3 regions of the Paenibacillus sp. DCT19 genome follow, and region 1 is predicted to be linked to each of the others. Evidence: predicted binding sites of a transcription regulator. Region 1 holds the regulator's gene; each other region holds the start of a gene.
What was found. Region 1 encodes Rex, which represses fermentation and respiration genes when NADH is low (regulators of the CRP and FNR family bind a similar motif). Its sites were predicted from a motif close to TTGTGAAATATTTCACAA; they were not measured.

Region 2: the regulator Rex is predicted to act here: its motif matches at 4,691-4,708, upstream of nirB (nitrite reductase large subunit NirB).
Region 3: the regulator Rex is predicted to act here: its motif matches at 2,286-2,303, upstream of DMB88_RS03075 (cytochrome ubiquinol oxidase subunit I).

Annotation. Positions count from the first base shown of each region.
Region 1 is NZ_CP029639.1:4,070,896-4,078,526, forward strand. It holds gene DMB88_RS18355 (acetate kinase) at 1-603, opposite strand, end outside; gene DMB88_RS18360 (3-hydroxyacyl-CoA dehydrogenase family protein) at 600-1,472, opposite strand; gene DMB88_RS18365 (AAA family ATPase) at 1,606-3,108, opposite strand; gene DMB88_RS18370 (hypothetical protein) at 3,101-3,628, opposite strand; gene DMB88_RS18375 (hypothetical protein) at 3,968-4,495, opposite strand; gene DMB88_RS18380 (amidohydrolase) at 4,531-5,835, opposite strand; gene DMB88_RS18385 (redox-sensing transcriptional repressor Rex) at 5,822-6,475, opposite strand; partial or broken gene dinG (ATP-dependent DNA helicase DinG) at 6,688-7,631, opposite strand, start outside.
Region 2 is NZ_CP029639.1:4,651,735-4,659,365, reverse strand. It holds gene DMB88_RS21305 (YfbR-like 5'-deoxynucleotidase) at 1-446, opposite strand, end outside; gene DMB88_RS21300 (formate/nitrite transporter family protein) at 686-1,474, opposite strand; gene nirD (nitrite reductase small subunit NirD) at 1,527-1,853, opposite strand; gene nirB (nitrite reductase large subunit NirB) at 1,989-4,418, opposite strand; gene DMB88_RS21285 (metal-dependent hydrolase) at 4,880-5,587, shown strand; gene DMB88_RS31790 (hypothetical protein) at 5,719-5,844, opposite strand; gene DMB88_RS21280 (hypothetical protein) at 5,867-6,187, opposite strand; gene DMB88_RS21275 (M42 family metallopeptidase) at 6,459-7,532, opposite strand.
Region 3 is NZ_CP029639.1:656,103-663,733, reverse strand. It holds gene DMB88_RS03080 (cytochrome d ubiquinol oxidase subunit II) at 1-867, opposite strand, end outside; gene DMB88_RS03075 (cytochrome ubiquinol oxidase subunit I) at 867-2,231, opposite strand; partial or broken gene DMB88_RS03070 (Rrf2 family transcriptional regulator) at 2,663-3,090, opposite strand; gene DMB88_RS03065 (DsbA family protein) at 3,227-3,853, opposite strand; gene DMB88_RS03060 (FMN-dependent NADH-azoreductase) at 3,873-4,511, opposite strand; gene DMB88_RS03055 (DUF421 domain-containing protein) at 4,700-5,557, opposite strand; gene DMB88_RS03050 (LysE family translocator) at 5,797-6,429, shown strand; gene DMB88_RS03045 (sugar-binding transcriptional regulator) at 6,573-7,472, opposite strand.

The DNA.
Region 1 (7,631 bases):
ATCTTCCAACGGACGATCCAGATATTCTGCTGCTGCTTTACTTACATAATCATGGGAAGTACCGTGCGCTCCGTAGCGACGAACTTTGTATTTTTTGTAAAGTACACGCGGAATGGCATACAGATAAGCTTTCTCAGGCATCGTTTGATGGAATGCTGTATCAAAGACCATAACTTGAGGAACGCCCGGCATATTCAATTCAGCCGCACGAATACCCATCATTGCTGCTGGATTATGAAGCGGCGCGAGGTCGAACAAACGGCGAATCTCAGCTTTGGCTGCATCATCAACTAATGCGGATTCTTTAAATGCTTCACCACCATGAACAACGCGGTGTCCAACTGCTTGAATTTCATTTACGGAACCCAAGACTCCATTTTCTTTGTCTGTCAGCATATCGATAACTTTACGAATTGCAGTAGTATGCTCCAGAATTTCGCTAACTTCCGTCACGTCTTCGCGACCAGTTGGCTTGTGTGTAAGAATGGATGAGTCCATTCCGATCCGCTCTACAAGACCTTTTGCGAGTACGGACTCGTCTGTCATATTATACAATTGATATTTAAGCGAGGAGCTCCCCGCGTTGATTACTAATACTTTCACAGTCTGTCACCATCCTTGTCGTACTTGAAGAATCCTTCGCCCGCTTTGACACCCAAGTGTCCTGCACGTACCATTTTCTTCAGGACAGTCGAAGGACGATATTTCAATTCCCCGAATTCACGGAACATTCTTTCGAGTGCTGCTTCAACGGAATCAAGTCCGAAACGGTCAGCCATCTCAAGTGGACCATGTTGGAAGTTGTATCCAATACGCATTGCGTCATCGATGTCCTCAGCAGAAGCAACACCTTCTTGCAATACATGAAGTGCTTCATTGATCAGAAGGCAGATCAAACGGGATGTAACGAATCCTGGGGATTCATAAATCATAACGCCTTTTTTATCAACCACTTCTTCAACAAAACGTCTAGTCTCATCAAATGTGGAATCAGACGTCTTCAAGCCACGAATAATTTCAACAAGATCAACCCGGGATACCGGGTGAATAAAGTGCATACCAATAACACGCTCTGGGTACTTGGTCGAGCTTGCAAGCTCGGTCAAACTCAGCGTGGATGTATTACTTGCAAGAATAACATTACTTGGGCAAACTTGATCCAGTTGACTAAACACTGCTTTTTTAGCTTCCAGATCTTCCGAAATCGTCTCAATGACCATATCGCAAGAACCCAGCTCCGCCAAATGCGCAACTTTGTTAATACGGGAGAGGATCAGTTTCTTCTCTGCCTTTGTAATTGCCCATTTCTCTAGTTGTTTATCCAAGTTGGTCTCAATCATGTTGTAAGCATGATCAAGCTTCTCCGTTGTATGCTCCACTAGAAGCACATCAAGTCCTTTGGCTGCGAGCATTTGGGAAATACCTTGCCCCATCGTACCGCCGCCGACAACTCCTATTTTTTTAAAAAACATGGTTCTGTTCCATCCTTTCGGTTCTCTATTTCTCTATTGTACCCTGTTCGCCGAAAATTACAAATTTCGACCCAACATATAATAATATCTTAGCACGACTGAAATGTAAAAAAAAATAACCGACATAAATAAATTATGCCGGTAAAAGGGCGCTGTCACGAAATTGACAACGAAATTGCTCCCCAGATAACACTTCTTCTCTCATCAAGGTATCGAGAGAATTGTCGAAAATTGTCCGTTGCTCTTCAAGCAATCGTTTCGTCTGGTTCATAAGCTCCTGCAAAATGACTTTATTCTCTCTCATCAACTCTTCGGTAGTCACCATATCCATATTTACAATACCGAGTGATGTCAGGCCGGAAGCCATCATGGTCTGTACAACATTTGTCGCCTGTTCAAAGTCATTGCGCGATCCCGTACTACGACCACCGTAATACATTTCCTCTGCAGCCGCACCACCAAGGGCAATCATAATCTGCTCTTCCAAGAAACGTTTGGTATATAAATACTGTTCTTGTTGTGGATTGTGACGTACATAACCAAGAGCCTGTCCACGGGGACTGAGCGCCACCTGACTAACACTACCCGGACGAACTAACTCCGCCATAATGGCATGTCCCAATTCGTGAATAGCTACCCGTTTCTTTTCTTCAACAGTGGACTCACGATCGGTCTTCTCACCCATCATAACCTTGTCAATTGCCATCGACAGATGACGCTGTTCGATACTCGACAATCCATCTCTCATCGCGTAAATCGCAGCTTCATTCATCACACTTTCAAGTTGTGCTCCAGAGAACCCATAAGACTCTTCAGCCGTCTTCTCAAGGCTCACATCCGTCGTGAGAGGCTTATTGACCGCGTGCAGTTCCAAGATGTGCTTTCTACCTTTCTTATCAGGCATATCCACCTGAATATGACGGTCAAAACGTCCCGGACGAGTCAATGCACTGTCTAACATTTCTTTACGGTTTGTTGCAGCAATCACTAAGATTCGAGGTGTTTCCGATGAATAGATTCCGTCCATTTCAGTCAGAAGCTGGTTCAACGTTTGGTCGTACTCACGTTGTTGTCCACCTTCACGCTTACCACCAATGACATCAATCTCGTCGATAAAAATAATGGCATTTTCTTTATTTTCTTTCGTTGCACGTGTTCTTGCATCACGGAACAAATCACGAATTCTACCCGCACCGACGCCGACATACATTTCCACAAATTCACTACCTGATGCAGCGACAAACACGGAATCTGTATAGTGAGCGGCAGCTTTGGCCATTAAGGTTTTACCTGTTCCCGGAGGCCCTGTGAGCAAGATACCTTTCAGCGGGCGAATCCCGAATTTTTGAATTTCTTCATGCCGGATAAGGAAATCGAGCGCTTCTCGTAGTTCTTGCTTGGCACTATCCTGACCACCAATTTCTTCAAATGTCAGCTTGGATGGCCCTTTTTTCTTCCGTTTACGCTCCTGACCTGCTCCAACGGTAATACCACCACGCATCTGCATCATGAACAGCAATCCACCGACCAACAATACAGCAAACAAAATTGGGATGATATTTACACCCACAAAAGCAAGAAAGATAATTAGCACTGGAACAAATCCAATTACAACTTCTTTAGTCCACTTAGGCATTTGGCCACACTCCTATCTGTCCTGGCACACGTGGTAGAATAATAAACTTGCTTGCGTCTCCATCTCGGAGACTGACGTATACGTTGTTATCATCCATAGCGGTATTTACTTTAATTCCATTGGTAGCCATCTTAGATAGCGTTGGTGTGATCTCGGTATATTGTTTGTTTTCCATCGCTTGAGCCACGGTAAACATTGCATCGCCCCACCAGTTTTCCAAAGCCTCGTTAGAGTGATCGATGACATCGAGTTTAAGAGCGCGATTGCCAATAAGGGTCTGTCCTTCTTTGTGAATATATTGAACTAATCTCCCCAAATCAACGTCTGGCTCAAGATCAAGTTTCATTTGTACGCTATTGCGGTTAATAGTTAACTGAACATCATTGACTCCATCATACTGGGTAATCATTTTTTCGATCGGATTCTGCATGGCCACTTGGCGATACACAAACCAACCTCCAAACAACAGGACGGCAGAAATGACGACAGTTAAAGCAATCGGTAATACTTTTAGCTTCAAATGAGTTTCCCTCCCAAATTTGGCCTATACTATAGCCTGTAGGCGTCAATAAATTTGCAACCAAAGTCCTGTGTCGTAATTAAACAGGATTTATTTGTTTTGTTTATTCATCATGTAATGTTGAATACATATCTGAGTATATCACATCGTATATACAATTTCGAAGGCTAAAATATGAATAAATTATTAATTTTAACTATTCAAATCCAATAGAATGACAAAAACACCAAAGAACCGGTGCAGTATAATACCATCCGCCGGAACATTGGTGTTTTATTGTATGATACGATTTAAAATCTCTACTCATAACTTTAGAGTAATATGCTCTCCTACTATGGCTTAGCTATTTGGTAATGTGTAGACTAAATCTACCTGTTCCCCATTGCTAAACCGATAGAAACGATAATAATTGTGGGTAGCATCATTATAATATACTTGCCATACATAGATTCCGTTTACGACACCAGGCATAATGCGCTTAATTTCTCCACCTGGTACCTCCGAGCTAAATCGATTGCGAATCTGGGTTTCAGACATGCCATTCTGAATCAGTTCACTGTGAACTGCATCAGAGCCTGTTACCGGCTTGTTTGTATTATCAAATTTCACCCATACAAGAACATCCTGGTTGTCCTTATTTTTACCTACAAAGGTCCAATAGATGTTGTCAGCGTCCTCTTTACCGCCCCAGACATACTTCCGAATGTCCTGAGTGAACGTAATGTCTTGCTGCTGTGCAGCTTCAATAGCCATAGCTTCTTCATTGCGCTGATCCTGAGTGACATAGACATAATAACGTTGAAGTCCAAACAGGAGCAGAACCAGAACCAGCAACGATATCCAGATCCACTTCTTTTTTCTCTTCAAAAGCCGAACTTCCTTTCCTCTAAGACGCTGCATGATTAACGAGCAAGCAGACCATCAAATGCCGATTGAGATTCACGCAAGATGCGCTCTTCGTCCATCGTGAGACATTCGCCATGTTTAACTACCTGTTTACCATCCACCCACACATGCTCCACGTCTTTTGCTGAAGCCGAATAAATGGCATGGGAGATTAGATCTGTATGCGGATAGAAATGAGCCTGTTCAATGTTGAGGGCGATAAAATCGGCCTTCATCCCTACTTCTAATAGACCCGTGTCATCTAAGAAAATAGACTTAGCGCCGTAAGCTGTCCCTAACAAAAGAGCTTCTCCAGCGGGTACAGCGGTTGGATCACCCGATACTCCTTTATGAATAAGTGCTGCCAGTCTCATCTCTTCAAACATATCCAGGTTGTTGTTGCTTGCAGGGCCATCCGTTCCCAAGGATACCATCACACCGGCTTTTAGAAGATCCGGTACACGAGCGACACCCGAAGCAAGCTTCAAGTTACTACCCGGATTATGGGAGACTGCAACATGATTTCGAGCCAAAATTTCAATTTCCTCGTCATTCAAATGTACGGCATGAGCTACGAGGGAAGGACGGGAGAAGAATCCCAGTTTCTCCAGATGAGCTACAGGACGAAGTCCATAATCCGTTACATTTTGCTCCACTTCTCGGATCGTTTCTGACATGTGTGTATGCAGAGGCAGATTCAAGTCGTGTGCAACTTGTACAAGCTTCTCTATGTAATCTGGCGGACAAGTGTACGGAGCGTGTGGGGAGATTACCGTGGTGATGCGGCCATCCGCTTGTCCATGCCATTCACGGGCAAATGCAGCCGACTCTTCCAACTTACGCATCTGCTCTTCTTCTGAACACAGGCCAATAACACCACGAGCTAGGGAAGCACGAATCCCGGATTGTTCTACCACTTTAGCCACTTGATCCATATGATCATACATATCGAGGAAAGCCGTCGTTCCGCCTTTGAGCATTTCTAATACGGACAGGGATGATCCCCAGTACACATCTTCAGCTGTCATTTTCGCTTCCATAGGCCACATTTTTTCTTGCAGCCATACTTGCAGAGCTAGATCATCGCCGTGCCCTCTAAGCAAAGACATTGCTGCATGACCATGCGTATTGATCAGACCCGGTAGGAAAAGAAGTCCTTTTCCATCCACTTTAGGCAGGTTCTCGTCCCCTTCCGGCAACGTCTCACCAATATGCACAATCTTATCATTTTCCACAACCATATAGCCTTGAACGACTTTCCAGTCCAAACCACTGTTTACGGCAAATTTGCCGTTATGAATAACCCATTTATTTGTTGTCATCTTCCTCGTCGTCCTTTCCATTCTCCAGGTAATAAGCTAGGCTGAGCAGATCCGTCGTAAAATCAGCATGATGAATGCGAATATGCGGCGGCGTTTTCAAAATCGTTGGTGCAAAATTAAGTATAGCCTCGATACCCGATTCAACCAGTTGATCAGCTACATTTTGAGCTTCTGTATCTGGAACTGTAATGATGCCGATTCGAATATTATCCTTTTGGACAGAATCTGATAATTCATTCATCGGTTGCACTTTCAGGCTATTAATCTGAGTACCGATTTTGGGTTCGTATGCATCAAACACGGCAACGATCTTCATGTTGTCTTTTAAGTAAGCATTGTAATTGGACAAGGCGTGCCCAAGGTTACCCGCACCCACCAATGCCACGTTGATTTGCTGATCAATCTTCAGAATATGGCGAATCTTCTCGATTAAGTAGGAAACGTCGTAACCAATGCCTTTGCGACCAAAATCACCAAAGTAGGCTAGATCCTTCCGAATCTGAGCTGGATTAAGATCCAAGCGCAGTCCTAGTTCTTGAGAAGAAACCGTAGTAACCTCGCGTTGACTCAATTCACTCAAATAGCGCAAGTAAACTGGCAAACGCCGCACTACCGCTTCTGATATTTTATCTGATTTCATTCGTTTACTCCCCTTTACCAATGTGACCCTGTAAATAGATTAAATAGGAGGCATCCTCGTATCCATACATGACGGTTTACCTGGACAGGATGCCTCAATGATATACATGATGATAGCGGTAACCTTTGTTCCTCAATGATTGAATCTAATAAATTTTACAACTAATTGCATTCATGGTGCAATGCTTGTGCGTATAGCACTGCTTCCGAAGCTTATTCAGTAGGTTGGTCTAACCACTCACGAATTCGTGGAACCATCTGTTCGGTGAGCATATGCTCCATTTTGGGACCTGGTAATGAATATAAGAAATACTTACCATAATACGCTTCAATGACTCGTGTATCGTATACAATGACGATGCCTCTGTCCTTCGCTGTGCGTACAAGTCTTCCGAACCCCTGCTTGAAACGAATAACAGCCTGTGGCACAGATAATTTCATAAATGGATTTTTCTTTTGTTGTTGCAACAGCTCGCTTTTCGCTTCCAGAAGTGGATGATTCGGCGGCTGGAACGGCAATCTAACAATAGCTAGACAGGTGAGTGCATCCCCTGGAATATCTACACCTTCCCAGAAACTGCTCGTACCCAAAAGCACAGTTGCCTTCGCGTCTTGGAAGCGGCGTGTGAGCTTCGAACGACTACCACTATCCACCCCTTGACCGAGCAGCGAGATATCGTTGCCAGCCAAGGCCTCCTTCAGCGGATCATACACTTGTCTCAACATCCGATACGACGTGAAGAGTACCATCATCCGTCCACGCGTCGCAATGGCAGTTTCAGCTAGTGAATGCACCAACATATCAACAAAGTGTGCATCCCTACGCTGCCTTTTACACTTGGGAAATCACGCGGAATGACAAGCAATGCCTGATCCCGATAACGGAACGGGGACGGCAGCAAGGACGTAAGCAGGCGGTTATGGTCTGCTGCTTCCTGCAGTCCTAATTGCTCAATCATAAATTGGAATGACTTATCTACAGAAAGGGTAGCTGAAGTCAGAACGACGCTTTTCTTTTTGTCAAAAAATAATTCCTTCAGTTGTGCGCTGACATCTACAGGAACCGCATAGAGCTGTAGCGATTTACTTCGGAATTGCCCACTTGCTTCCATCCAATAGACGGTGTTGGCATCATCCATTCGCATGAAGAAGCGTAG
Region 2 (7,631 bases), 580 kb from region 1:
AATTCTGCAAAGGCTTCATACACCTGATCCATCTTGTCGGCAACTTCAAGAATAAGGCCTTCCACAGATTGATCTTTACCTTCACGCAGTTGACGGCGGAATATGGCTTGGAACTCTTCGGGAATGTTCTCGTTGATAAAATGCTCAACCATACCTTCCTCGACTTGCTGTAACATCGCACGAAGCTCAAGTGAATAATGCTTGACCGGAGTTTTGATATCTCCGATGAAAATCTCGCCGTAATCATGGCTGCTGGTGATCTCGTAAAGCTTTTTCCAATCAATCGCTACGCCGTTCTGCTCTTCAATATCCGCGAGCGTTTTGGCGTATTGCACGACTTTCCATGAATGTGCGGACACGCTGTGTTCCTCAAACTTGAATTTGCCTGGCGTTCGGATAATGCGTTCTAGATCATTCAGAGATCTGAAGTACGTGTGTATTCCCATATAAGCGATCATCCTTTGGTCGTTAGATATGTTAAGGCATGGTTCGACTATACGACTTCTATGTAAACGGGGATTAACGCTGAGGTTGTGAAAGGTAAAAGGTCACAAGGGAAATAAAGTCATAACGTAATTGACGTGAAAACAGGATGAAAAAACATAATGTAAGAACACCATAACGTAAAAAAACCATGCCCTCTGAGAGTCCAGAGAATGCATGGTGTATAGCATGAGAGCATGAGTCATTGACGGGTTTTCTTTCTCACAGGTGATACGAACCAATAGGCCATACCTACAAACAAAGCGCCTCCGACAATGTTGCCAAGTGTAACAGGAATCATATTATGGAACCAGCCTGCTAGCGTGATGGTATCCGGATGGTTTGGCAGTAACCAAGACAAGGAGAGCAATGTCATATTGGCAACGCTGTGCTCATATCCACTGGCGATAAATGCGTACAGACACCACCAGATCAATACAAGCTTGGCAATGTCCTCTTTTGTGCGTGAAGACATCCAGATGGCTAGACAGACGAGCCAGTTACAGAGAATGCCGCGGAAGAATAGCTCAGTAACGGGGGCTGCCATCTTCTTGGCAGAAACGGCAAAGAGCAGATGCTCCGGTGCAGCTGTCTTAAATAAACCACTGCCTACAATGAGTAGACTCAGAATGACCGCACCGATCAGATTGCCGAGGAAGACAAGTCCCCAGTTCTTCATGGTGTCTTTAACGGTCGTGCGACCTGCTAACGTACTCATGGTAAAAAACATATTGTTGCCAGTAAACAGTTCCGATCCTGCAAAAATAACAAGGGTGAGAGCGAGCCCGAAGGACATGCCCATCAGGATCATTTGAAAAGGTGATTGCGCAGCCAGAAGCGGAGCGCCGATACTGAAGATTAGAATAATGCCAAGGCCTACATACGCACCAGCCATCAAGGCGGATACCATATAACGTGCTAGACCTGAATTCATTTGATCTCTTTTTTTGACCGCGGCTTCAATAATTCCTTCAACATTAGGTGTGTACATGTCGGTTTCCCCCATACTTAAGCATCAATCACATGTGTTACCTGGACTGCAGCTATACTGCAATCCAGACCGTTCCATTTTCCACTTTAACCGAGAACATCTCAACCTGTCCTTGGTCGGGAGCTTGCACTAGACCTGTGCTAAGATCGATTTTCCAATCGTACAGCGGATCATAGAGATAATGACCTGAGACGATTCCTTCAGCAAGTGGCCCGCCTTTTGGATGAGGATTTCGATTATCGGCAGCAAAGATCGTACCATCCGAGGCAAGAAATACAGCAAGCTGTTTGCCTTGAATCTCAACGACTCTACCAATGCGAGGTAGAAATTCATCAATCGTTCCGGCAGGGTAGTAGGTACCAGCTGGTTTAGTTGTCATATTGAACTCTCCTTATCTGTATTTTATAGGTTCAACTAAAGCCGAACGCTTCGCTTCTACACGTTATTTCTGTCCTCTCCGTTCTCGTGTAAAAAGTTTAGTTGAACTTATATAGAGTAAAGCTCACATCCGATTTTACGGACGAGCCGTTACTTCAATACCGTGAAATAGTTTGTTCTCACCTTGTTCATTTCGAATAGCCTTTTGCCAAGGTTCTTCCACATGTCCAAGTGCAAACTCAATTCGTTCCATTAGCGCTTTGCGCTCTTGGATATCGTCAACCACAACTGCGCGTATCGATTCCAGACCCACACGTTCTACCCATTCCGAAGTCCGTTCGAGGTAGTTGGCAGTTTCCCGATAATGTTGCATGATGGCACCGCACAGCTCGATCAGTTCTTCGTCCGTTTTCACTTTGCAGAGGGAGTCCGCAAGTCTAGCTTTGATCCCGCCGTTACCACCGATGAATATTTCCCAACCGCCGTCGTTACCAACGATACCGATATCTTTTGTACATGCTTCTGCACAGTTACGCGGACAGCCGTTCACGGCGTATTTGAATTTAGCAGGTAAATCCAAACGTTCGAATTTACGTTCAATTCTGGCACCCATAGCCATTGAATCCTGTGTACCGAAGCGGCAGAACTGTGAACCGACACAAGTTTTGACGGTACGAAGTGATTTGGCATAAGCATAACCTGAAGGCATATCGAGCTCAGCCCATACGTTTTGCAAATCTTCTTTTTTGACGCCGATCAAGTCTAGACGCTGTCCGCCAGTCACTTTAACCGCTTTTACATCGTATTTGACTGACACATCCGCGATACGTTTCAAGTCTTCAGGTGTCGTAACCCCGCCATACATCCGCGGCACAACGGTATAGGTTCCGTCTTTCTGAATATTGGCGTTCATCCGTTCGTTGACGAAGCGGGATTCCTTCTCATCCTCATGCGTATCCGGTGCAATCATACCCAGGTAGTAGTTGATTGCAGGACGGCATTTCGAGCAACCCTCAGGCTGAGTCCATCCCAATACGTTCATCACTTCTTTTGTCGTTTGCAGACCTTTTTGTCTGATCTCCGCTACGATCTCATCACGGCTAAGGGAAGTACATCCGCAAATGCCCTGTTTGGCACCGGTTGTGAAGTTATCACCAAGTACATATTGCAAGATCTGTTCAACGACTGGCTTACAGCCACCGCATGAGCGTGTTGCACCCGTGCTGGCTTTGATCTCGTCGATGCTGGTTAATCCTTGATTCGTAATGGCGTCCATAATATGACCTTTAGTAACACCGTTACAACCACATACGATTTCGTCCTCAGCCATCGTTTCTACCGATGTCGCCTTTTTGTGTCCGTCGCAGCCTGTGCCCATGAGTGAAGCGTACAGGTCATCGGTCATTTCAGTCTGTTGCTTGATCAGTTTTTGTAGCTCCGCTGAATCCGTGATGTCACCAAACAACACAGCGCCGACCATCACATTATCGCGAAGCAGGATTTTTTTGTACGTGCGTTTCCATTCATCTTTGTGAGAGATAACGGTGTGCTCAGGGCCATCAATAAACTCACCTGTCGAAAATACATCTACGCCCGAAATTTTCAATTTTGTGGATACGACAGAACCTTCATAAGGTGCAGTTTCAACACCGCATATATGTTTAGCCAGAATCATACCTTGTTCGAATAATGGAGCGACGAGGCCGTAACACACACCGCGATGCTCTGTACATTCTCCGACGGAATACACATTTTCGAGAGAAGTTTGCATGTAGTCGTCAACAATGATGCCTCGGTTGATTTCCATGCCACTCTCGCGAGCAACAGCAATATTCGGTTTGATTCCGACAGCCATGACAACAAAATCAACATCCAGTACCGATTCATCTGCAAAACGAATGCCTTCAACACGATCGCCGCCAAGCAATTCGGATGTCTGTGCGCCCATTTTGAATTGAATACCTTGACGCTCAAGTTCAGCTTTTAACATCGCAGAAGCTTGGGAATCCAGCTGGCGTTCCATGAGATCCTGCATTAAGTGAACTACGGTAACTTCCATACCAAGCTGAACGAGTCCTTTTGCCGCTTCTAGACCGAGCAATCCGCCACCAATGACAGCTGCTTTTTTGTAATTCTTCGCCGCATCCAGCATCGTATTACAGTCGGCGATATCCCGGAATCCAACAACGCCCTGTTTATCGTGTCCAGGTACAGGGAGGATAAAGGAATTGGAGCCTGTGGCAATGATGACCTTGTCATAAGGGACGCGCGAACCGTCTGTAGTCACCACTTCGCGTGTATCGGAATCGATTTTGGATACCGTTGTGCCCATATGCAGCGTGATACCATATTCTTCATACCAATGCAGGTCGTTCAATACAATATCATCCAACGTTTTGCTGCCCTCCAGCACATAGGACAACATAATGCGGTTATAGTTAGGGTAGGGTTCTGTGCCGATAACTGTGATATCGAAGCGGGAGCTTAATTTTAAGATCTGCTCAACCGTACTAATTCCTGCCATGCCGTTACCGATGACGACCAGTTTTTCTTTATTTCCGTTCATGTGTATAAGCCTCCTTGGATAGACTGTACATTACTAGTGGTTGTTCAAAAAGTTCGCGCTTTTGATTACGTAGGATGCCTGTAGGCATCTCAGCGTCGAATATGGGACTCAGCCGAAATGTCCGTTGCTCACGTAGTTTTGCCTACGCTCCGCTACTCCATTTCTAGCTTCATCCCATCTTCTTGGTACTGAAAACCGCCCCTTTTGAACACGCATTTACTAATATTTTTATTGGTTTATATTTTAATCATACAGACGATTGACATCATCTAATGTGATAAATTTCACAAATAACGATAAACTCCTCACAAAATAAAAAGTGTGGTCCCGGTCACAGAATTGAAAAATTTTTTCAGAAAAGAAATAAGGTAATACGAACTATTGTTCTCATTTTGAATTCGGTGTAATATCGAAATGGGTCAGCTATGTTCCCTATTTCTTAGAAAGGAAGTTTTGGCATCATGATGGGAAGATCCCACCTTATTATTGGAACAGGGGTATCGCTGTCTGTTCTTCAATTTACAGGCTTGCCTGTAACAGCTCCAGCACTAACGGTGGCGCTGATTGGTTCACTTCTGCCAGACATCGATGAACCCAACTCGTTATTGGTTTCAAAGGCGCTACCAAACAGCCTCATCAGGCTGTTACAGACCATTTTGTTACCGACGGCGGTGTTTGTGTACTTCTATGTTCACAGTCAACCTTGGAACCTGTTACTTGCTATTTTGATTGGTATGGTATCTTTTTTACCTTCACGATCACTCCGTAAAGTGTTAATGTTTGCGATTGGCTTGGGACTGGTCTTCTACGGTCATGCATTTGCGCCTTGGAACTGGATTGCAGGGAGTTTGCTGATGTTATGTACAACGCTGACACACAGGGGACTCACGCACACAGCCTATGGGACTGCGGTGTGGGCGGGACTGCTGTATACTACGACTGCTCAGCAACAACCGGAGATTTGGATTGCTGGAGCTACAGCCTACGGCATACATCTTCTTGCGGATTCACTAACGAATCGGGGAATTCGTCCACTACCACCATTGAAGTGGCGCATTCGAGCCAATCTAATGAGTACCGGAACAAAGCATGGAGCCGTTGTAGAGAATGTCTGTATTGTACTTACTCTAATCCTAGCTTGGATTGCGTTCTCTCCATTGTTTTTATAATTATTGTTTACAGAACGAAACGCCAGCCTACACCAGGACTGGCGTTTCGTTTTGTAACTTCTACAGGCGGTCAGATCACATATACCATTTCATGCTCTAGATGGAGTTCTGAGCAATTTGTCAATCAGGTCTTAACTTGTAGTGGGTGTGCTTGACAGTTTATCAATATCATTGGAACCATACACAAACAACACAATAAGAATGACCACAATGAGCAGCTCGGCAAAGCCTACACCATCAAATTCTGAATCCGACATCACGCTAACCTCACTTTATCCATTAGGAATTGATTCTTTGTTGAAATGCCCGAATCACATCATTCAACGTCATATCGCCACCGATCTCATCCAGAAACTGTACGAGTTTGTCTTGATTCGATGGAGTGATCTGTTGCAGCGTTTTATATTGCCCGACCAATTCAACGACAAGTGTAGCTTCACGAAACAGCGTGACTGCATCCACTCTGAGCTTTCCGCTGACCAATAATGCTGCCACAATAAGCTCCAGATTTCTTCCTTTAAGATTACCGCCAAGAAGGGAGTTGGCAGCATTCTCTTTTTTGGAGCCCTTATTCGACTTTCCATTCTTCCTTACTGCCATAGAAGCTCCCCCGCTGCTTGGTGTTTGATTCATCTTCCGTTCTTGTATCTTATGTGTAATTTTCTATAATGTTCGACCTACTAATCTATTAGAGGGAAACCAATAGTCTCTCACGTAGTTTGGCCTACGATCCAGTACTCCATTTTTAGCTTCATCCCATCTTTTCGATACTAGAAACCACCCTTTTGAACACGTATGTTTCGTGATAACGAAAAAAGAGATATCCCGACATAGTCAGGATATCTCTTGGAACAGAGTGTATGTTTAGATGTTACGCATTATTAATAATTGTATTCATCGTAGAGCGATCCAGCCCTTTAACCAGCTTCACAATCAATTCTTTCGCTGCATCATAGTCATCTGTATGGATGATGGAGGAAGAGGTATGAATGTAACGAGCGCAGATGCCAATAACAGTGGAAGGCACACCAATACCGCTCAGATGAACCTGTCCTGCATCTGTTCCGCCCGGTGAGATGAAGTATTGCATCTTAATCTGGTTGGAGGATGCTGTATCCTGCACATATTCAACCATGCCGCGATGGGTAAACATGCCTGGGTCGAAAATACGCAGCAATGCTCCTTGTCCAATATGTCCAAAGGATTGCTTGTCGCCTGTCATATCATTCGCTGCGCTACAGTCGAGTGCGAAGAAGATATCAGGCTCAATGAGATTGGCAGCGGTACGTGCACCGCGTAGCCCCAATTCCTCTTGAACCGTTGCTCCCGAATATAAGATATTAGGCAATTTTTCTTTATGAAGTGCCTCAACGAGTTCCAGTGCGAGTCCAACCCCATAACGGTTATCCCACGCTTTTGCCATGATTTTTTTCGGATTCGCCATCGGCGTGAATTCACAAATAGGTACAATTTGCATACCCGGGTGGATGCCCCATGACTCCGCTTCAGCTCGGTTATCTGCACCAATATCCAGATACATCGTATTGAGATCTACCGGCTTGCTGCGCTGGGACTCATCCAGTAGATGTGTAGGTGTCGAGCCAACAACCCCAGTGATTCGGCGCTCAGGAGTGATGATCTGAAGTCGTTGTGACAATACTGCTTGACTCCACCATCCACCCAGTGGACGGAATTTAATCATCCCTGTTTCTGTAATGCCAGTCGTCATAAAGCCGACTTCATCAAAATGTCCAGCGACCATGACTTTAGGTCCCGTTTCATCCCCGCGTAATACACCAAAAAGACTACCCAAGCGATCCTGTACAAATTCATCCGTGTAGGCGGATAGCTGTTCTTTCATCCAGCCACGAAGCTCACGTTCAAAGCCCGAAGCAGAAGGGAATTCAGTCAGTGTGCGAAACATATCCATTGTTTTTTCATTCATATGTGGACAACTCCTCTGTTCTTATGTAGTTCGAGTCTCAGCAGAACGGCTGCTGGACATGAGATCCGTTCAATTCAATGTCAGGATCAATTATTAACC
Region 3 (7,631 bases), 3.3 Mb from region 1:
GATATAGGGATCAAGAATATAAGGATATTGACCGATCCCGTAAGCAAAAAATGCACAGAAAAATTGAAGCATGATGCAGATAAATGCGAGTCCATATCTACGTCCGTTAAACAGCAGCCACATGGCAACCATGAAGAAAGCAACGGAAAGTGCAAGCAACCACCACAGATCCATCATATTTTGAAAGTGGCGCTCATTGTGTTGACCCAAATATATAAATGCAGTCAGTGCGAGAATGATGGTTGGTGTGCTCCAGAACAAAGCATAATTCCGCATCAGCTTGAGTGCGCCCTGATCCTCTGCCCGTGATGCATAAAAGGTTAAAAACGCTCCGCTAATAAATAGTACAGAGACAATTGCCAGTCCAACGATGCTCCACGATAATGGATTGGTAAACAGCGCCCAATAGTCCAGTGTAACGGTCTCGCCCTGTTTCAGGATAAATCCGCCTTCCGACAGTGTCAGTGCCACTGACAGCGATGCAGGAATTAGCAAACCTGTGGCTCCATATAAAAACAGGTACACGATATTATTTTTGGAACCATAATTCTCAAAAGCATAGAACGAGCCACGAATGGCAAGCAGTATGATAGCAATACTTCCCGGCACGATTAAGGCTGCGCCATAATAGGAGGCTGTGTCCGGGAAAAAACCGACAATACCGATGTAGAAAAATACAAAAAACACATTGGTAATCTCCCAGACCGGCGATAGATAACGGGAGATCAGACGATTAATCAGGTGATCCTGCTTCGTCAAACGGGCATAGAAGGCAAAAAATCCAGCGCCGAAATCAATAGAAGCTACGATGAGATAGCCATACAAGAACAGCCAGAGTACCGAAATTCCGATTAATTCATAACTCATCAGGCATGCCCTCCTTTGTCCGCGGATTGATCCTGTTTCGCCTTCAGCCATTTTTCCATCTCAACCTCAGCAGGATTATTGTTAAACAAACGTCTTAATACAAGAGCACATATAACGCCGAGCACGATGTACAACAGTAGGAACACGAAAAATAATATTCTCACACTTGGTGATGAAGTCGCTGCTTCTTCCACTCGCATATATCCTCGAATAATCCATGGCTGTCGTCCCACCTCTGCATAGAACCAGCCCATCTCAACGGCAAGAAACGCAAGTGGAGCACTCAGCGCGACGAGGCGAAGCATCCATTTGTTGAACTGATTACGCTTCTTCCAGAACACAAGTAGGAAATATAGACTGGAGATCGCTAATAGAGCGAATCCAATTCCGGCCATCACATCGAATAAATAATGCACCAGCAGTGGCGGCTGTTCATCCGGTGGGAATTCATTCAGCCCCGTCACTTCGGCATTAAAGTCTCCAAAGGCGAGGAAGCTGAGCAATTTAGGCAAGTGAAGAGCTCCTATAATCTCATGTTCCGCATTCAGCCATCCGAGTAAAATTAAATCTGCGCCGCTCTCTGTCTCAAAATGCCATTCCGCTGCTGCCAGCTTCTCAGGCTGATGTTCAGCCAGAAACTTGGCAGATACATCTCCAGCGAGTGTGTTCAGCAAACTGAATACTAAAACAACAGCCATCATTAGATTCAAGCCTTTCTTGTGGTACGCAGTAACACCTTTTCTCAGCATGGCAAGGGCAGCAATCCCTGCAAGTAGAGCCGCCCCCGTCAAATAGGCTGAGCTTAGCACATGGAATACCTTGGAGAATGTTGCTGTATTCAGCATCGCTTGCACAGGGTTAACCGCCATGAATTGACCTGCCTCCATGACAAATCCTTCAGGTTGGTTCATGAATCCGTTCACGGTTGTAATAAAAACAGCCGACATTCCTGCTCCGGCCACAACGGGGATGGTCAACAACCAGTGAATATACGGGTTCTTGAATCGATCCCATGTATACAGATAAATGCCCAGGAAAATCGCTTCGAAGAAGAACGCGAACACTTCCATAAATAGCGGTAATGCAATGACATTCCCGGCCAGCTTCATAAAGTTCGGCCATACCAAGGCAAGCTGTAGAGATATCGCTGTACCTGTCACGACACCCACTGCCACGGAAATGACAAACCCTCGTGACCACCTTTTCGCCATAAGTATGTAATGGTTATCCTTCTTCCGAATGCCAATGAACTCAGCAATAGCAATCATTAGAGGCACACCTACACCAAGTGTCGCAAAGATCACGTGAAACCCAAGCGTTAAGCCAGTCACCAATCTGCTCCATAACACCGTATCTAACTCCATACCTCTGTCACCTCCGTTTTCATTTTCGATTAAGGATTCAATACACAATAAAGTACGAGAAAAATTTCACATATCAAGATATAAAGGTGCATTCCGAGATAATCAACATGGCTAATGCTTAAATTATCCTACTCTCGCAGTCCTATACATACCATCGTGATATATAAAATTATTATATCTACAATTGTGAATGACACAATTGCAGTCACTTCCTTGACATGAAATAGTCAAGGAACAGTCACCCCTTTTCAACTAATCTATGAAAATGATCCAAATTACCCTTTAGAGCTATTGACTTGTTTGTGCAGCAAGGCATGAAATACTCTGATGCAAAAAAAGACCGCTAATCATAGGATTAGCGGCCTTATTAACACTTGTAATGGATGTTTTATTCAAATTTCATATAGAAAAAGATTGCTTTCTCAGTAAACTCAATCCGAATCCTTATCCAAATCAACTACTATATCTTGTAACGTTACATTCTCAAGTACTTTCTCCAGTGCTCTCTGTGCCAATGAAAAAATAGGTTCGATCGTTCCTTGAAGGTTTTTCCCCACCGGACAATCGGGGTTTGGCTTCTCTTGAATATTGAAGAGATTATTGTCATTCACTGCATTTACTGCTGTGTACACGTCGAACAATGTGATTTCACTTAGATCTCGTGCAAGTGTAGCCCCTGCTTTTCCACGGGTTACATGCACTAATCCTGATTTTTTTAACATCCCATCACTTTTCGAACAATTACAGGGTGTGTATTAACGCTATCTGCAATCATCTCAGATGAGTTATTTCCTTCTTTATTGACTTCCAACAACGACAAAATGTGTATTCCTATATAAAACCGAGAGCTTACGGACATATTTTCACCCCAATGATACAAAATAAGTGCGTTACGATTGAACTATTGTATTAAAAATTAGAATTTCTGAGGAAGCTATATTAACATTCTAACAGCTATTTAGCATGTTACAATGAGTCTCATTTTTTAGGTTGAATCAGATTAACTGAGCATAATTTTCTTCTAACTTATCAGCGGTCATTGCGCCGCCGCCTAAAGGATACAAGGTATTATCTTTTTTCAAGAAAAGAGTTGGGTAACTTCTCGCCCCAAGGTTACTAGCTGCTACGAATTCTTGCTGGACAAGATCTCGTGTCTCTGGATTTATAATTCTATCGATCACTTTCTGCTCATCCAGATTGAGTTGCTTGGCAATGTCTTGATACGTTTGTATATCACTGAGACTCTTACCCTCATAATAAAATGCACGCTGCATTGCAGCCGCTAGATTCACTTCTTGTTCTGGTGCCAAGGAACGTAAAGCGGAAAATCCAATAGCCGCTGCCTCACTATCCATAATAAATGTACCGTCATTTACAAGTTTATTGTACGGAGCACCAAACTCCGCGCCAGTAAGCTGAGCAATTCGTTTATTGGCTTCTGGAATATGTGGATATGCTGCCATTGCTTGACTGCGATCATCTATAAAAAGACCACCCGACAACACTTCGATCGGTAATTCTAAGTGATTTTGATGAAATGTCCGTAGGCTATTGGAGAATCCATAACACCATCCACAATATGCATCCCACACATAGATTAGAGAAATATCCTTATTTGTCATCATTCACAACAACTCCATTTTAGAATGTTTTAGCCAGATCTTTCGCTCTCTCGATGGCGTTTTCTTTGATCTCTTGTGCCTTGTCCTTCGCTTTATTATGTCCTTCAATAAACAGACCTTCGAATGAAGGTACTCCGAAGAATTTCATGATGACTTGAAGGTGACGATGCCCCATCTCAAGCTCATTCGCAGGACTGTCAGAGTAGAAGCCACCTCGTGCTTGAATATGAATTGCTTTTTTATCAGTTAGTAGGCCAATAGGTTGTCCCTCTTCTGAATAACGGAAAGATTTCCCCGCTACAGAGACAGCATCAATATAGGCTTTCATCACTGGAGGATATGAGAAGTTCCAGAAAGGAGTTACAAACACATACTTGTCCGCCTCAATAAATTGATCAGACAATTCTGCTAGACGCTTTACCTTCGCTTGTTCATCGCTTGAGAGTTGAGCAAATTCAGTTCCAGAGCGCAGCTTGCCCCAGCCACTAAAAACATGTGCATCAATATGAGGGATATACTCTTGGTACAAATCAATGTTCACAATCTCATCTTCAGGATTAGCCTCCTTGTAAGCTTCGATAAATGCTTTACCTACAGTTAGGCTATACGATGTGGATTCTTCAAGGGGATGTGCGGTAATAAAAAGTACTTTCGTCATTAGTATCAATCCTTTTATTCAAATTTAGTGTGATTTGTTGTAATAATTAAAGTTACAACTTATACTTGTAATAATATATGTTACAACTTATTTGTTGTCAACGGTTATTTGTAATTGCATCTGATTATCAACAAAAAAAAGTCATTGATTGAAAGATCAATCAACGACTTCATCTACGTAAGGTGTGATTATTGTTGTTTTTGATAAGCATGCATTGCCGTTTGAAATTGGTCTAGTGCTTCTTGATATTTGAGACGATCCTTATCATTGGATGCAAGTTGTTTTTTCATCATTAAATCATCCTGCAGTCTTGTAACTAACTCCGTTATTTGATCCTTTGGATTGGAATTTGCCGGTTTAGGCAAAGAATCTGTACCTGTCTGTATTGTAAGTTCTCCCTTGCTATCCACCTGACCAATCGAGACTTGTCCCAAATTCAAGCCAAGCTTGCGTAGCTCTTTTTGTACCCAATCTTCATTATATCCTGTTACTTGTAAAGTATCTGGCAAGATATGCCCATCCATAATGATTGTTCTGGGTTCCTTTTCAGAAGATATATGATAGCCCAATGCGTTGGCTGTAAGGGGTTGATACTCTTTTTTTAACATGACACTGATATCTCCACTCTGTTCCATTACGGCAAACTCAACATCGGCAACTCGAAACACATCTTTTTTACGAAGCTGCTCCAGAAATTCATCAATCGTCAAGCGTTCTTTCGCTAGAGCTTTTTCGATCACTGCTCCATTTTCAATAAGAATTGTTGATTTCCCGTCTACAATATCCCGAAACTTTTTACTTTTCATCGTTAAGTACTCCGCACCTGCAGACACGGAAACCCATACAAATACCGCAAGAAAACCTAAATACCACTTTGTATCTGTATCTAACGAAATATACCCCACCAAATTACCTAAGGTAATCCCCGTAATATACTCAAACAAAGACAATTCAGAAATTTGGCGCTTTCCTAGAATTTTCGTAATGAAAAACAGAACTGTTACTGCAGCTAACGTTCGAAATGTGACCTCTAACCATTCTGGCACGTTGAATGCTCCATTCCTGTGGATTAACTGTGTTGGCGACGCTTGTAAAGGTTATAATTACCACGACATTCATGATGTATGCACAGGATATGATATCCTTTCAATTCAAACGTTTCGGTAAATGAAAATCTCTCTCAATTAGCTTGATATTACGTGACGTATATTGTAAATTTAAAAATACGTTTTTGCTTTACAGCAATGAAATAGAATCATACATATGAAGGGAAAAGGTAAGTTCAATGGATATTTATCTTAAGTATTTTCTAATCGGTCTTGCCATAGCGATGCCTGTTGGAGCAATTACAGTAGAAATGACCAAGCAAGGATTGAAAAATGGATTCATTCATGGATGGGCAGTCGGAATTGGTGGCATGACGGTGGATATTTTGCTTATACTGGCTCTCTACTTCGGCTTCGCTTCCGTGCTCGCCTTACCGTATGTTCAAACTCCGCTGTGGATTGTAGGTGCAGGATTCCTCGCATATCTCGGTTGCGATTCAATCAAAAATGCCGATAAAGATATCACCCCAGCAGATGAGAAAACACAGAAATCATTTTTTAGTACATATCGAAATGGTTTGCTTGTTGCAGTATCACCGGGTAACCTGGTATTTTGGGTTTCCGTATTCGGAGCCGTTCTAACTCAGTCCTATAGTTCTTCCCACTCCGGGAGCTTTGCCATTGCAGCATTTGGGGTGATGAGCGGGATTTTGATTCACGATCTAGGGCTGCTGTCCATTGTGTCAGTAACAAGAAAAGTAATGAGTCGCCAAATGATTCGCTGGGTTTCAGTCATCGCGGGCATTATGTTGCTTGGGTTCTCTCTTTATTTTGTGTATGAGTTCGTGAATGGACTCATTGAATTATTTTGATGTTATCTATACGAAACAACCTGAATCCTAAATAATCGGACTCAGGTTGTTTTAACGATTAATGATGTTAATTACTATCATCTTGAAAAAAGTTATGATCTATTATCGCTTTTATCTGTATCATTTTCTTATCTAGCTTGCGGTTAGTTCCTACTATTTCGACAATCGTCCAGTATACGTCTGGCTGTGGACTCATCCGTGATTAACATATTGATGTACTTGCCATGTAAGGAAGCGAGGATACATTCAATTTTGTGCAAACCAAAAGCCATACCGACTACCGTTCGAGCCTTTTTCAATTGTTCTAGTCCAAGTCCAATGACTTTGCGGTTAATGGGGTGTCCAGCAATCGACCCATCTCGCGTTATAAATACTGAGTTAATATCTGCAACCGTGTTCAACAGTTTAAGTTCGGATAACACTTGCTCGTTAAGGTAACCCGATCTTTCCATCGTAGACATGGAAAAGGGATTGCCAATGCCCACTAGTGCAAGATCAATTCGTTCACCCTCCCGCAGAACCTCCGCAATATTCGCCATGCCTACGATCTGCTCGCGTAATTCTTCCGTCTCTACCACAGCAGGTGCATATAACGTTTCGCACGTAACACCCATTTTCTTGGATAACTCATACGCAATCTGATTAGAGTGCATCTCATTGCGAGAATTGCCTGTACCTCCGACAAGTGGGATGATTTTGACGTTCTCTTTTTTTTCGAGCGGAAATTCTCTAACCATCTGATACAAGGTGTTACCCCAGGAAACGCCGACCCGATCCCCGTTTTTGATCAACTTTTGCACAAATTGGGCAGCCGCTCTGCCAACCGCACTCGAGACCAATTCCTTGTTCAGATCCTTGGTCGGAACGACCAGAACCTGTTTCAATTCAAATGTATTTTCAAGTTCTTTCTCCAAATTCGTAATCTCGCGATCATCATCATGAATAACAATTTCAATAATACCTTCGTCCTTGGCACGTTGCAGCATTTTGGAGATTACTGGTCTCGATACCCTAGCTTCTCCGCGATCTTCTCTTGTGTCCACGATTCGTAATAATACATCTTACATACTCTGACCAGATTTTTGCGCTCGTCTATATTCACATACAAGTCCGCCTTTTACTTTATAGTTCCGTGCGTACACATGTCCCAATATAAAATGGCGTTCCACCAGTGTCAAGCAAGGTACATATTTCCAGTTCGG